DNA from 3 places in the Bradyrhizobium sp. STM 3566 genome. Region 1 is predicted to be linked to each of the others. Evidence: predicted binding sites of a transcription regulator. Region 1 holds the regulator's gene; each other region holds the start of a gene.

What was found. Region 1 encodes LexA, which represses DNA repair genes until DNA is damaged. Its sites were predicted from a motif close to TGTTCNNNNTGTGTTCNG; they were not measured.
Region 2: uvrA (excinuclease ABC subunit UvrA) is a predicted target of LexA. The motif match lies at 2,205-2,222, and genes of this name have one in related genera.
Region 3: P6U27_RS23895 (ImuA family protein) is a predicted target of LexA. The motif match lies at 2,070-2,087, and genes of this name have one in related genera.

Annotation. Positions count from the first base shown of each region.
Region 1 is NZ_CP120692.1:3,532,585-3,537,595, reverse strand. It holds gene glp (gephyrin-like molybdotransferase Glp) at 538-1,749, shown strand; gene lexA (transcriptional repressor LexA) at 1,925-2,626, shown strand; gene P6U27_RS16975 (hypothetical protein) at 3,179-3,613, shown strand; gene P6U27_RS16970 (ComEC/Rec2 family competence protein) at 3,736-5,011, opposite strand, start outside.
Region 2 is NZ_CP120692.1:3,643,539-3,648,549, forward strand. It holds gene uvrA (excinuclease ABC subunit UvrA) at 1-2,108, opposite strand, end outside; gene P6U27_RS17515 (outer membrane protein) at 2,383-3,135, opposite strand; gene P6U27_RS17520 (outer membrane protein) at 3,373-4,065, opposite strand; gene P6U27_RS17525 (outer membrane protein) at 4,303-5,011, opposite strand, start outside.
Region 3 is NZ_CP120692.1:4,941,557-4,946,567, forward strand. It holds gene P6U27_RS23890 (DNA polymerase Y family protein) at 1-1,320, opposite strand, end outside; gene P6U27_RS23895 (ImuA family protein) at 1,217-2,005, opposite strand; gene P6U27_RS23900 (putative DNA modification/repair radical SAM protein) at 2,167-3,402, shown strand; gene P6U27_RS23905 (UdgX family uracil-DNA binding protein) at 3,402-4,844, shown strand; partial or broken gene P6U27_RS23910 (inorganic phosphate transporter) at 4,870-5,011, shown strand, end outside.

The DNA of each region.
Region 1 (5,011 bases):
GTGGCGCTCGTCCTTCTCGTGCTCGCCATGGCCGTCCTCGTGCCGGTCTGCCTCGCCTTCCGGATCATGCCGCGGCGGACTTGAGCCACCTTAGGCATCCGAGTGCTCGCGTTCCCGTGCGGGATGCTGAATCGTGAGAATGACGATTTCGCCAGCCTTTTCGTCCAGCCGGTTGAAGCGATTCAAGGATCGCAACGCGCCTTACGGGCTGTGCTCCCTAACATAATCGGCAATGCTAATCAGATCGTGGGTCGCGCGTTCCGTGAACCTGCGCCTCTTCGCTCGAAGCGGCGGAACGGGGCTTCGACGTCAGGATCAAAGCCAATATCGAACACGCAATCTCGTCCTGGCTATCCGCAGGAAGCCGCCGCACGGCTTGAAGTGCCTTTTCGAGCAGTTTTGTCATCGACAGCCAGTGCGGAAAGGAAGTGTGGCTTTTCGCCGGGTTGAGGAGGTCTTTTGCTTCAGCCCCTCCGCTCGGCTAGAACTTTGCCGACCGAGTCCTTCGATTTGTTCGATTTGTTGCGGGAGTTCGCCGTGGCCCTGATGCCGGTATCCGACGCGCTTGCCGCCGTGCTCGCAGGCACAGAGCCGCTGGCCGAGGAGACGGTCGCCCTCGACACCGCCTACCATCGCGTGCTCGCGCGGGACGTCGCGGCGCGGCGCACGCAGCCGCCGGAAGCGATGTCGGCGATGGACGGCTATGCCGTGCGCGCGGCAGACGCGGCAACGATCGATTCCAGACTGGCGGTGATCGGCGAAGCCGCAGCGGGCCGTCCGTTCGCGGGAACGGTCGGCGTCGGCGAAGCGGTGCGGATCTTTACCGGCGGCGTTATTCCCGACGGCGCCGATGCGGTCGTGATCCAGGAGGACACGGTCGCCGACGGCAAGCACATCATGATCAAGGAAGCCGCGATTCCCGGACGGCACATTCGTCCCGCCGGCGTCGACTTCCGCGAGGGCGACGTGCTGCTGCGCAAAGGAACCCGTCTCACCGAGCGCGATCTCGCGCTCGCCGCTGCGATGAATCATCCGCAGCTCGCCGTCTGCCGCCGTCCGAGGGTCGCGATCCTTGCCACCGGCGATGAGCTGGTGATGCCGGGCACCGCGCCCGGTCGCGGCCAGATCGTCTATTCCAATGGCTATGCCCTGCACGCGCTCGCCCGCAGCGAGGGCGCCGAGACCATCGATCTCGGCGTTGCCGCCGACACGCTGGAGGCCACTTCCGCCGGCATCCGCCGCGCTCGCGAGAGCGGCGCCGACATCCTGATCACGACCGGTGGCGCATCGGTCGGTGATCACGATCTGGTTCAGCAGGCGCTGAAGGGCGAAGGCATCTCGATGGCGTTCTGGAAGATCGCGATTCGGCCCGGCAAGCCGATGATGCACGGACGGCTCGGCGCCATGCGCGTGATCGGCCTGCCCGGCAATCCCGTGTCATCATACGTGTGCGCCTTCCTGTTCATGGTGCCGCTGATTCGCGCCCTGTCAGGCCGTTCGGTGATTCATCATCGCCGCGAATGCGCCGTGCTGGGCCGCGATCTCGGGGCCAATGACCAGCGCGAGGATTATCTGCGTGCGCGACTGGAACTGCGCGGCGACGGCACGCTCGTCGCCCTTCCCGTCCGCCATCAGGACTCCTCTCTGCTTGCGAATCTCGCTGCGGCACAGGTACTTCTCGTACGCGCGCCGTTCGCGCCGAAGGCCGAGGCCGGCACGCCTTGCGAGGTGCTGCGGCTCCCCGTCTGAGCTGCACGGCACACGCATTCCGCGAGATTTGCCCCGTTCACCGTAAATTAAGCAGTTGCGGAACACATATCGAACATATAGTGTCCGTTCATGATTTGTTTCGAGGATGTAGCGGCTTATCGCTGAATTCATCGTCTCGGAATCGAACGACATCAACCGGGGGACTTTGGTCGAGATGTTGACGCGCAAACAATACGAGCTTCTGCGGTTCATCAGCGAACGTCTGAAGGAAAGCGGCGTGCCGCCGTCTTTCGACGAGATGAAGGATGCGCTCGACCTGCGCTCGAAGTCAGGCATTCATCGCCTGATCACTGCGCTCGAGGAGCGCGGCTTCATCCGCCGCCTGCCCAACCGCGCCCGCGCCATCGAGGTGATCAAGCTGCCCGAACTCCAGGCCGCTGCCGGCAATCGCCGCGGCTTCACGCCGAGCGTCATCGAGGGCAATCTCGGCAAGGTGCGCGCGAGCTCCAGCCCGCCTGTTGACGAGGGCGAGCGTCCCGTCGCGGTGCCCGTGATGGGCCGCATCGCGGCCGGCACGCCGATCGAGGCGTTGCAGACCCGCAGCCACACCATCAGCGTACCGCCCGACATGCTCGGCGCGGGCGAGCACTACGCTCTCGAAGTGCGCGGCGATTCGATGGTCGAGGCCGGCATCCTCGATGGCGACATGGCGCTGATCCAGCGCAACGAGAGCGCCGATACCGGCGACATCGTGGTGGCGCTGATCGATGACGAGGAGGCCACGCTCAAGCGCTTCCGCCGCCGCGGCGCCTCGATCGCACTCGAGCCAGCCAATGCCGCCTACGAGGTCCGCATTCTTCCGCCGAACCGCGTGAAGATTCAGGGCAAGCTGATCGGGCTCTACCGGAAGTACTGAGCGGTCTGCGGTCGTTGGACACCTCTTGGAGCGGATCATTTTCCGCTCTGGCTGGATGGTCTTTCCGGTTCTGCTCAGACTATCCGGTCCTTTTTCCGGTGCGAGATCCTCGGCACGCCGCACGAAGCAACATCGCTTCGCGGCCACAGCTTCGAGGAGACGCCACCCGCCAGATGTTTCATGGACAATCATTGCAGCGCTGATCGCAGCATCAGCGTCGCAGGCCATTGCCACACAGTCGCACCGCCATGTGCGCAAGCAATCGAGCCAGTACGAATTCGCGACGCGCGGAATGTGATGCGCAGCTCTCCGCAATCGAGCCGGCAATAAGCGAGCCGGTCAGCACCCGCGGGGCGCTGACATTGGCGCCGTTCGAATGCACAGGCGTCGGCTTTGTTCCTATCGAATCCGGGAAAGATAATGTGATCGCGGCTCGCGAAGCCCAGCCGCAGATTTGCCCACAACCGAGCAGAACGTTGTATGCTTCACCCTGATAGAGGCCTGCGCCTCCAAGAGAGGTGCGGCTTGCTATCTTCGCATGAGGAGCACCCGATGTGTGACTATAGCCTGCATGCCGTCGCGACGCGCCCTGCCGAAGTCGGCGAGACGATCGTCACGACAACCTTCCGCGGCACCTCGACACGCGGCTTCGCCTCTGAAGCCGATCTCTCCGTCGCGGTCTGCCTGCTGCCGGGAACGGAGCTCGCTTTCGCCGACAACGTTCGTTACGACAACCGCTGGATCTGGACGCGCACCGTCAACTCCCGCGTCGGCAAGTTCGGCAAGATCGATCCGCACATTCCCGATCGCCATCATGACGCGATCGAATTTCCCGACGGCAAGTACGTGCTGGTGACGCAGCTCGTCGAAGGCCAGCGCGCGACCGTGCTGCAACTGCCGGTGACCCAGCCGGTTGGCGAGCGCGAGCACAAGCCGCAGATCGTCGCCGAGACGAGGTCCACGATCACACGCCTGCCGATCGGCTGATCGTCGGCGCGCCCCCGGCCGATTTGTCGAGGGCCAGAACTTGAAATGCCATCGCCGGCTGAGGCCGGCGAGATGGTATGGTTTGCGTCCTGCAGAATCCCGCGCCTCCTCCGCATCGATCCTCAATCGTCAGCCTGCAAGTCGGCCTCCGATGGCGTTGCGTCCCGATTGCGGGGCACGGCCGTCTTCGGCGCAAGGCTGCCGTCGAAATCCCCCTCGCCGGCGCCGGCCGGCAGCCAAGGGCGGCTTGCGCCTCTCGCCCTCACCACCTGCACCGAGAAACCCTCTCCGTTTTGCGTCAGAGCCAGCGCGCCCTGACTGGCAAGGCGCGACCGATCGACCACCATCGCTGCGCAATCGGGCGGCGCGGGCCGCGCCGTCACCACCAACGCAGCGCGGCTGCAATCATCAGCCAGCGCGTCGATGCGCAGAGAAAGCGCGACCAGCCGCCCGTCCGCAAGCGGCGCCACGCAGCCGGACTCGTCACATGACACACCGCTCGCCAACGAGGCGTTGGCGGCATCGCGCGGATCGGCATCGGCGGCTAACCATTCCCTCAGCAGAAAGCCATCCTTGCTCGCGCGGATCACATGCAAACGCCCGTCGCCGCCCCGGACCGCGACGCTCGCGCCATCCCCGGCAATCAGGATATCGGGCTGCCGCACCGACAGTCCCCAGAGGATCGCTACCAGCAGCACCAGGGCGCCGGACAAGCGCAAGGGCGTGCGCAACAGGCCCATCACGATGATCCCGAGGCTGGCCGCGATCAACGGCGCGATTCCGAACGCCGGAATGCGGCCAACTGCGCCCGGTAGGGCCGCCACCCAGCGCGAGACCGCGACCATCCAGTCAATGCCGATCCCCATCAGCCACCAGAACACGCCGTCGAGGCCGAAGGGCGCCGCGAGCAACCCTAAAAGCCCCGCCGGCATCACCAGCGCCGAGACCACCGGCATCGCGCCGAGATTGGCGAGCACGCCGTATGGCGTCACGCGATGGAAGTGGAAAGCGGCATAGGGCGTGGTCGCAAGCCCCGCGATCAACGAAGCCAGCAACAGCATCGCGATCTCGCGGCCGCCCCACAGCGCGATGCGCGCTGTCGTCGAATGATCGGGCGATGCAAGCAGGTTCGGCATGCCGATCTGCACCAGCGCCACCAGCCCGAGCGTCGCGACGAAGGACATCTGGAAGCTGGGATGCACCAGCGCTTCGGGCGCGACCGCGAGCACGATCAGCGCGGCCACAGCGAGGGTTCGGAAGGTGATGGCGCGGCGATCGACCATCACGGCGATCAACACCACCGCGGTCATGAAGAACGATCTCTGTGTCGCGACCTCCGCGCCTGACAGCAGCAGGTAGAACGCTGCCGCCGCCAGCGCAGCGGCCGCCGACCATTTC
Region 2 (5,011 bases), 110 kb from region 1:
GCATTGTTCAGCTTGCGGGCGATGGCGCGGTAGAGCGTGTCGATCAGCAGCGTCGACTTGCCGCCGCCGGAGACGCCGGTGACGCAGGTGAACAGGCCAAGCGGAATCTCCGCCGTGACGTTCTTGAGATTATTGCCGCGCGCGTTCACCACCTTGATGGTGCGGCGGTGGTTCGGCGGACGCCGCTCCGGCACCTCGACCTCGAGCTCGCCGGTGAGATACTTGCCGGTGAGCGATTTCGGGTTGCGCATGATGTCGGCGGGCGTGCCTTCGGCGACGATGTTGCCGCCATGCATGCCGGCGCCGGGGCCGATGTCGAGCACGTAGTCGGCGAGGCGAATGGCATCCTCGTCATGCTCGACCACGACCACGGTGTTGCCGAGGTCGCGCAGCCGCTTCAGCGTATCGAGCAGGCGGGCGTTGTCGCGCTGGTGCAGGCCGATCGAGGGTTCGTCGAGCACGTAGAGCACGCCCGTCAGGCCGGAGCCGATCTGCGAGGCCAGGCGAATGCGCTGGCTCTCGCCGCCGGACAGCGTGCCGGAGGAGCGCGACAGCGTGAGATAGTTGAGGCCGACGTCGAGCAGGAAGGTGAGGCGCTCGCGAATCTCCTTCAGGATGCGGCCGGCGATCTCGTTCTGTTGCTTGTTCAGCGCCTCGGGCACGCCCGCGAACCACTCGCCGGCCTTCTTCACCGACAGCTCCGAGATCTCGCCGATATGCTTGCCGCCGACCTTGACGCAAAGCGCCTCGGGCTTCAGGCGGAAGCCATTACAGCCCTCGCAGGGCACGTCGTGGAAGTACTTCGCCAGCTCCTCGCGGGCCCACTCGCTTTCGGTTTCGCGGTAGCGGCGGTTGATATTGGTGATGACACCCTCGAACGGTTTCTTGGTGTCGTAGGAACGCACCCCGTCTTCATAGGAGAACTTGATCTCGTCCTCGCCCGAGCCGTAGAGGATCGCGTTCTGCGTCTTCTTCGGCAGATCCTTCCACTTGGTGTCGAGCGTGAACTTGTAGTGCTTGCCGAGCGCGGTCAGCGTCTGCACGTAATAGGGCGATGACGATTTGGCCCAGGGCGCGATCGCGCCCTTGCGCAGCGTCAGATCCTTCTCGGGGATGACGAGATCCTCGTCGACATGCTGCTCGACGCCGAGGCCGCCGCAGGCGGGGCAGGCGCCGTAAGGATTGTTGAAGGAGAACAGGCGTGGCTCGATCTCGGGAATGGTGAAGCCGGACACCGGGCAGGCGAACTTTTCCGAGAACAGGATGCGCTCGGGGCCGCTCTTGTCGTGGATCTTGGCGGTCTTCTTTTTCTCTTTCTCTTCGGCGGGCGCGGCTGCGGGCGCGTCGGCGAACTCGACGACGGCGAGCCCCTCGGCGAGCTTCAGCGCGGTCTCAAAGCTCTCGGCGAGGCGCTGGCCGATGTCGGAGCGGACCACGATGCGGTCGACCACGACGTCGATGTCGTGCGGGAATTTCTTGTCGAGGCTTGGGGCTTCCGCCAGCTCGTAGAAGGTGCCGTCGATCTTGACGCGTTGAAAGCCCTTCTTGAGCCATTCGGCGAGCTCTTTCTTGTACTCGCCCTTGCGGCCGCGCACGACCGGCGCCAGCAGATAGAGGCGGGTGCCTTCGGGCAGCGCCAGCACACGATCGACCATCTGCGAGACGGTCTGGCTTTCGATCGGCAGGCCCGTGGCGGGCGAATAGGGCACGCCGACGCGGGCCCAGAGCAGGCGCATATAGTCGTAGATCTCGGTCACCGTGCCGACGGTGGAACGCGGGTTCTTCGACGTCGTCTTCTGCTCGATCGAGATCGCCGGCGACAGGCCGTCGATCTGGTCGACGTCGGGCTTCTGCATCATCTCCAGGAACTGGCGGGCATAGGCCGACAGCGACTCGACGTAGCGGCGCTGGCCCTCGGCATAGATGGTGTCGAAGGCGAGCGAGGATTTGCCGGAGCCGGAGAGGCCGGTGAACACCACCAGCTTGTCGCGGGGAATCTCGACGTCGATGTTCTTGAGGTTGTGCTCGCGCGCGCCGCGGATCGTAATTGCGCGCAGGCTGGAGCCCGCGTTCTGTTGTTGGCGCTTCGCCCTGATCACTTCGTCCATCCCGCTGGTCCCTCAAGGAATCCAAAGACGCGCGATCGCGCCAATGCAAAAGGCGCGCTTCGCCCGGAACCGGGATCGGCGCCGATGGGTATGGCAGCGAACGTAGGAAGAACGGCGGAGGATTTCCAGTGGGACTTGCGAATCGTCAACGGATTGTTGGCGCGCTGGCGGCAAGTGGCAGCAAGCGGGCGCGGAACTGCACCTGAACAGCCCGCCGCAACAAAAAGGCCAGCGCGAGGCCGGCCTTTCGTGGCGATGTGACGTCGGTCAGCGATCAGTACTTCGCGACGACAGGGCCGCCGAAAGTGTAGTTCAGGCGAACGGTGCCCATGTCGACGTCCTGCTTGATACGGTCGGTCCGGTCGTTGATGCCAAGCACAGTGAAATTGAGGTTGCGGCCGCCCATGAACAGGTGGTCGTATTCGATGGCAACGGACCAGTTCGGTGCGAAACCGAATTCGAGGCCGGTGCCGACCGCGCCACCCCAGCGGGTCTCGCTTGCGCTGTCGACGACCACGCCGCCCAGAAGGCCGTTATATTTGGCGTGCGTGACCGCGGCGCCGCCCTTCACGTACCAGAGCACGTTGTTCCAGGCATAGCCGACCTGGCCGGTGAACAGGCCGATCGCATCGATTTTGGTCTGATTGACGACCGGCGCGAATGCGGCAAGCGGGCTCGCATTCGACCCCTTCAGATTGGCCCAGTCTCCTTGAGCTTCGAGCCCGAACACCCAGTTGGCCGCCTGCCAGCGATAGCCGACCTGACCACCGACGAGTCCACCGGTCGCGTTGTGACAACCTTCGGACACGACCGGGATTGGCGCGCCGAGCACAGCATTGAGATCCCAGCAATTGCGGCTCGAGGCACCACCGCCGTTGATGCCGAGGTAGAAGCCGCTCCAATTGTACATCGCGACTGGCGCGACCGGAGCTTTGGTGTAGGGGCGGGCCGCCAAATCGGCTGCCGAGGCCGGTGCCAACGCGCTGAGTGCGAACAAACTGGCCGAAGCCAGCAAAAGCTTCTTCATATCCATTCCCCAGTTCCGTTTCCATTCCGGCCTTCCGGAGAGCGGAAGAGCAGCGGACCCTATGACTCAAGTAACGTGGTGATTTTACACCACCGAAGCCAAAGGTTGTGTCTCCCTGGAGCCACATCTCGGCGAAAACGCTGGGGGCGGGCTGGCGTATTGCTACGCGCCTGAAAACAACAAAAAGGCCGGCGCGAGGCCGGCCTTTCGTAACGCGGGTAGCGTCAGAGACGCAGCTCAGTACTTCGCGACGATCGGGCCGCCGAAGTGATAGTTCACGCCGACCTGCACGGTGTGGAAGTTGAGCGTGCCGGTAGGAATGGCGCCCGAGAAGTAGGTCTCGCCGCCCAGGCTGCGATAGAGGTACTCGCCCTTGACCGACCACTGCGGAGCGAAGAACGCCTCGACGCCCGCACCAACGGTCCAGCCGGAGTGGAACTTGCTGTCGGAGACCGAGAGGGCTCCCAGGCTGGCGGTGAGCTTGTTGTCGATCCAGGCGTAACCACCGGTGCCGTAGAACAGCACGTTGTTGACAGCCCAGCCGATGCGGCCGCGCACGGTGCCCATCGCGTCGGTCTTCGAGGTCAGCGAGGCGGGGACGCCACCGACGCCGGGGACGAAAACCACACCTGCAGCCGTCGCGCTGACGTCGGCCCAGGCGCCATCGGCCTCAACGCCGAACACCACGTTGCCGGTCTGCCAGTTGTAACCGGCGGTGCCACCGACGAAGCCACCCTTCATCTTCGGGTCGCCCGAAGCGTTTTCCCACGCGCCGCCGCCGACGATACCGAGGTAGAAGCCGGTCCAGTTGTAGACAGCAGCGACCGGAGCGACCGGAGCCTTGGTGTAGGGGCGCGCCGCGAGGTCAGCGGCCGAGGCCGGAGCGGCGAGAGCGAGCAAACAGGCCGAAGCCAGCAAAACCTTTTTCATTTTCAACTTAATCCCAGTCCCAGTTTCTGTTGTTGCCTTCCGCGACGGAAGGGCAGCGGACTCAACGGCCCAACTGATGCCATCTCTACACCACCAAAGGCGCACGTTGTGTCTCCGAAAAGCCACATAGCCGCAAAAGGTGATGGTTACTGACTTATTACTTCCAAGCGATCGAGCCGAAACAAGAAAGGCCGGCGCAAGGCCGGCCTTTGATCTCCGAATAATTTCAGCGAGATATCAGTACCTCGCGATCGCCGGGCCACCCCAGCGATAGTTCACGCGGATGAGGCCGATATCGACGTCCTGGCTGATGCGCTCGGACCGTGTGACGACACCGAGCGGGGCAATGGCGAAATTGCCGGATCCGGTGAAGTTGATCGTGCGGTTGCCGAGGAAGATGTGGTCGTACTCCAAGCCGACTGACCAGTTCGGCGCGAATCCGAACTCGATGCCTGCACCGACCGTGCCCCCCCAACGGGTCTCGTTGGCGCGATCGAATTCGAGGCCTGTCGCCAGATCGTAGGTGCGATAGCGATCCCCGACGACGGCGCCGCCGCCCTTCACGTAGAGCAGCACGTTATTCCAGGCGTAGCCGACCTGGCCGGTGAGCAAACCGAAAGCGTTGATCTTGGAACGATCGCGCAGGCCAGTCAGCGGGCTGATGTTGTCGCCGGAGAAGTCGGCCCAGTTGCCTTGGCCCTCGACGCCGAACACCCAGTTCGCCGACTGCCAGCGATAGCCGACCTGGCCACCCACCGTGCCGCCCGTGGCGTTGTGGCAGCCTTCACCGACCAGAACGCCCGTCACGGGCGTCACGAAGTCCCAGCACTTGTGGCTCGTGCCGCCGCCGCCGTTGATGCCGATGTAGAAGCCGCTCCAGTCGTAGATGGCAGCGACCGCCGGCGCCGGAGCCTTGGTGTAAGGACGCGCTGCGAGATCCGCCGCG
Region 3 (5,011 bases), 1.4 Mb from region 1:
GATCGGCTCCGGCTTGTCGAACAGCCTTAAGGGACGCAGCGGCGGCTCGCTCTCGGTGCGCGCCGGCCATTCGGCCTGCATGGCAGAGGTGAGATGATGCTGCGCCGATGCAACCAGCACCGCGCTTTCGGGGATATGGGTCTCCTGCGGCAGGTGCACGACGACGCGTTTTCCCCCGATGCGCGCGGCGATGCGGTCGATCAGCGCGGCAAGCTCGTCATTGTCGTGGACATGGGCATCGAGATCGCGCTGCTCCTGCACCACGATCTCGGTGCGGCTCGCCGACAGCCGCACCATATCGAAGCCGAAACCGGGATCGAGGGGATCGGCGAGCGCATCGAGGCGTTCGCGGAATAGCCGGTCGATCACGGCGCTTCGCGTCACCGGACGTCCGGTCTCGATCGTGATCGCCCGCACCACGCCGTCGGTGCGGAAGAAGGCGGCCTCCAGCCGCCGCGCGCCCTTGCCCTGCTTCTCCATGGACGTAACAAGCGTGTCGGCGAGCCGCGACAGCGTCATCGCAATCATCGTGTCGGTCGCGATCGGCTCGGCAAAGCGCTTCTCCACGATGTAATCGGGCAGCGGTTTGCGCGGATTGATCGGCGCATCGCCCTGTCCGAGCGCATGCGCGAGCAGGGTTGAGAACCGCGCACCGAACCGCGCCGTGATCTCGTGCGGCTCGCGCGAGGCGACATCGCCGATGGTCTTCAAGCCGGCGCGACGCAAGCCGGTGGTGATGGCCTCGCCCGCACCGAGCGCGGACACCGGCAGCCCGCTGATCGCCTCCGCCTCTCCGCCATCGGCCACGATGGTGCCGGATGCCTGCCGCGTCAGCGTGCGGGCGCAGACCGAAGTGCCCGCGATCGCCGCGCTGACGGCAAAGCCCTGCCGGCCGAGCGCGCGGACCAGTGTTCGCAACAGCGCGGCTTCGCCGCCGAACAGATGCGCGCAGCCGGTGATATCGAGGAACAGCCCGTGCGGCGCATCGAACGCCACCAGCGGCGTGAAGCGGTCGCACCAGTCGGCGATGTCGCTGAGCGTCTTGGCATCGGCGACGGTATCGGCATCGAACACCTTCAAGTCAGGACACATCGCCCGCGCATTGGCCAGGGGTTGGCCGATGTACAGGCCGAGGCGCTCGGCGGCCTCGTCCAGCGCATGGATCACCAGCGCATTGTTGTCCTTGATGACGACGATGCTCGGCTCATGATTGGCCTTACCCAGCCCGGCGCTGCTGAAGAAGCGCTGGATCCGGTCGATGGGCAGGCGCGGCAGCCACAGGCTGAGGATACGTCGACGGCTCGCTGAACTGGCACTCATCACAACTCCATTCCATGATCCACCGGCCGCAGGGGCCATGACGATTGCGCAAGAGCTCGGCATCGAACACCGGCGCGCCCCAGGCGCTCCACATCGAGCCCGGCGGCGAATGCGCCGCCCGCAACATCCATCGTGTCTCCGCGGTGGAGGGCAGCGGCTGCGCGGCCATGCGCAGCATCAGACCGGTAACGCCCGAGCCTTGCGCAGCGAGCGTCAGCTTACGGCTCGCGACGAGATCGAACTGCCTGATCTCGCCCCAGAGCTCGATCACGACGGCCCCCAGCGCATCGCAGGCGAGTGCATCGGCAGAAGTGCGCAGCGCGCTCTCGACATCGGCGGCACGCACCATCACTACGCGGCGCGGGTCGAGCCCGAGCTCGGCGAGGCCGCTCATCGACAGCGCGCCGGTTTCGATTTCCGAAAAATCCTGCCGCACCCACAACAGCGGTCGACGCGCGCAGACGCGCCCAGCAAGCCCCATGACGAAGCCGGTGGCGGCCGCGCCCTGGCGTCCTTCGCAAAACACCTCGTGGATTGCCGCGCGCGCCAGCCCGCCCTTCAGCGCAGCGTCGGCCTCGCTATGGCCGAGCGCGACGCGCTCGTGCTGATGCGCGACCTCCGCGGTCTCGATGCGCTCGATCTGGCCGCGCAAGATCGCAAGCGCGCTTCCACGTGCGCCGCTCATGCTCGCCGCTCCTTCAGAGATTGGTGCCGTGGTCCTCAAAAGAAGAACCAACGGCTGGCTCATTTGTTCATGATATGTTCTAATATAAAGCTAACGGCGGCCACAGAGTCAATCGAATTGCGCGCTCAGGGATTCATGAGCTGAATCAAGGGGATTCCAGGATGGACGTACAACGCAAGCTGGAGATTCTGGCGGATGCCGCCAAATACGACGCGTCCTGCGCCTCCAGCGGCACCGAGAAACGGGATTCCAGCGACGGCAAGGGCATGGGCTCGACCGCGCCAGGCATGGGCATCTGCCATTCCTATGCGCCGGACGGACGCTGCATCTCCCTGCTCAAGGTACTGCTGACCAACGCCTGCAATTACGATTGTCTCTATTGCGTCAACCGCGCCTCCTCGAACGTAGCACGCGCCCGCTTCACCATCGAGGAGGTGGTCAAGCTGACGCTCGACTTCTACCGGCGCAATTACATCGAGGGCCTGTTCCTCTCCTCCGGAATCATCCGCAGCCCCGACTACACCATGGAGCAGGTGGTCAGCGTCGCGCGAAAACTGCGCGAGGAGCATCACTTCCGCGGCTACATCCACCTGAAGACCATTCCCGAAGCCGACGACGCGCTGATCGCGGAGGCCGGCAAATATGCCGACCGCCTCTCCATCAACATCGAGATGCCTGAGGAGACGAGCCTGCAGCAATTCGCGCCGGAGAAGGACGTCCGCGCGATCCGCCGCACCATGGGCCGGCTGCGGCTCAAGCTCGACGAAGCCGAGGACAGCCGCAGCGCAAAAACCAAGGCAAAACCGCAGCGCTTCGCGCCGGCCGGCCAGAGCACGCAGATGATCGTCGGTGCCGACGCGGCCTCCGATCACACCATTCTCCACACCAGTGCCAATCTCTACGGCGCCTACCGGCTGCGGCGCGTCTACTACTCCGCCTTCAGCCCGATCCCCGATGCGAGCCGCGCTTTGCCACTGATACAGCCACCGCTGCTGCGCGAGCACCGGCTCTACCAGGCCGACTGGCTGATGCGGTTCTACGGCTTCGACGTCGGCGAGATCGTCGACGACAGCGCGATGCTGCCGCTCGACATCGATCCAAAGCTCGCCTGGGCGCTGCGCCATCGCGACCGCTTCCCCCTCGACGTCAACCGCGCCAGCCGCGAGGAACTGCTGCGCGTGCCGGGCTTCGGCACCAAGGCGGTCGAACGTATCATCGCGACGCGGCGCACCAGCACGATCCGCGTGGCCGATCTCACGCGACTGCACGTGCCGCGAAACAAGGCGCTGCCGTTCATCGTCCTCAGCGATCACCGCCCCTCACCGCATCAGCTCGACGCTGCCGGGCTGATCGAACGATTCAGGCCGAAAGCAACGCAACTGGGATTTGGCTTCTGATGCAGTACATCATCCTCGACACCGAAACCGATTTCGGCGGCTGGCGCAAAGCCGCGCGTACGCTCGTACTACATCATGTGGAGCCGCGCGATGTCACCTGGACCGTGCGAGGCGGCGAAGCAGAGTTATTCGCGCCATCCGCGCCGTCTCCGATCCTCGAGGTGAACGACGGCACCTTCAACGTATCCGCAAAATTCGTCGAGCTCGCCAAGGCCGCAATTCTGCACCGCGATGTCGAGCGTTTTGCGATCCTCTATCGTCTGCTGTTCCGGCTGAAGGACAACCACGATCTCATCGAGGTCGCAACCGACCCTGATGTCGCGCAGGTCACTTCCATGGCGAGAGCGGTCTATCGCGACGAGCACAAGATGCATGCCTTCGTCCGCTTCCGCGAGATCGGCCGCGAACGCCAGGCCCATTACGTCGCCTGGTTCGAGCCGGAGCATCACATCGTCGAGCTCGCCGCGCCGTTCTTCGCCAAGCGCTTTGTCGACATGCCCTGGTCGATCCTGACGCCCGATCTATGCGCGCATTGGGACGGCCACGCGCTCTCGTTCACGCCGGGTGTCAGCAAGAGCGAGGCACCGGGCGATGACCGGCTGGAGGAAACCTGGCGGCGCTACTACGCCAGCATCTTCAATCCGGCCCGGCTCAAGGTGAAGGCGATGCAGGCCGAGATGCCGAAGAAATATTGGAGGAACCTGCCCGAGGCTTCGATCATTAAGCCCTTGATAGAGGACGCCGAGCGCATGACCGGCGCCATGATCGCCAATGCCGCAACCGATCCGCATAAGCCTCAGAAGCGGCCGGAGGCTCCGATGAAACGCAAGCCAGCTGCCGACGATCTCGAAATGCTCCGCGAGGAAGCCGCCCATTGCCGCGCCTGTCATCTCTACAAGGATGCGACGCAGACCGTGTTTGGCGAGGGCCCGAAGAACGCCAACGTCATGCTGGTCGGCGAGCAGCCCGGCGACAAGGAAGACCTCGCCGGCCATCCCTTTGTCGGTCCGGCCGGACAGATGCTCGACCGCGCGCTGGAGGAGGCCGGCGTCGACCGCAAGAAGGTCTATGTCACCAATGCCGTGAAGCACTTCAAATTCGTGCCGCGCGGAAAGATCCGCCTGCACCAGAAGCCGAACACACCTGAGATCCGGGCGTGCCGGCAATGGTATGAGCGGGAAGTTTCGGCAATCCAGCCGGATCTCATCGTGGCGATGGGCGCCACCGCCGCGCAAAGCGTGTTCGGCAAGATCACCCCGATCGGCAAGAACCGCGGCCGGCTCATGGACCTTCCCGACGGACGCAAGGCGCTGGTGACGGTGCATCCGTCTTATCTGCTGCGGCTGCCCGATCCGGAATCCAAGGTGCTGGAGTATCAGCGCTTTGTCGATGATTTGAAGATCGCTGCCGGCTTGCAGAAGAAGGCTGCACGGGCCGCCTGAGTATTGGCAGGGAAACCAGAGCGGCGGCCTGCTGATAGCAACCTGCACCGGCGTCAGCTTCGCGCACGGCTCGAACGACGGCCAGAAGGGCATGGGCCTGATCATGCTGATCCTGATCGGCACCGTGCCGACTGCTTATGCGCTCAACCGCGCGCTGCCGGAATCCC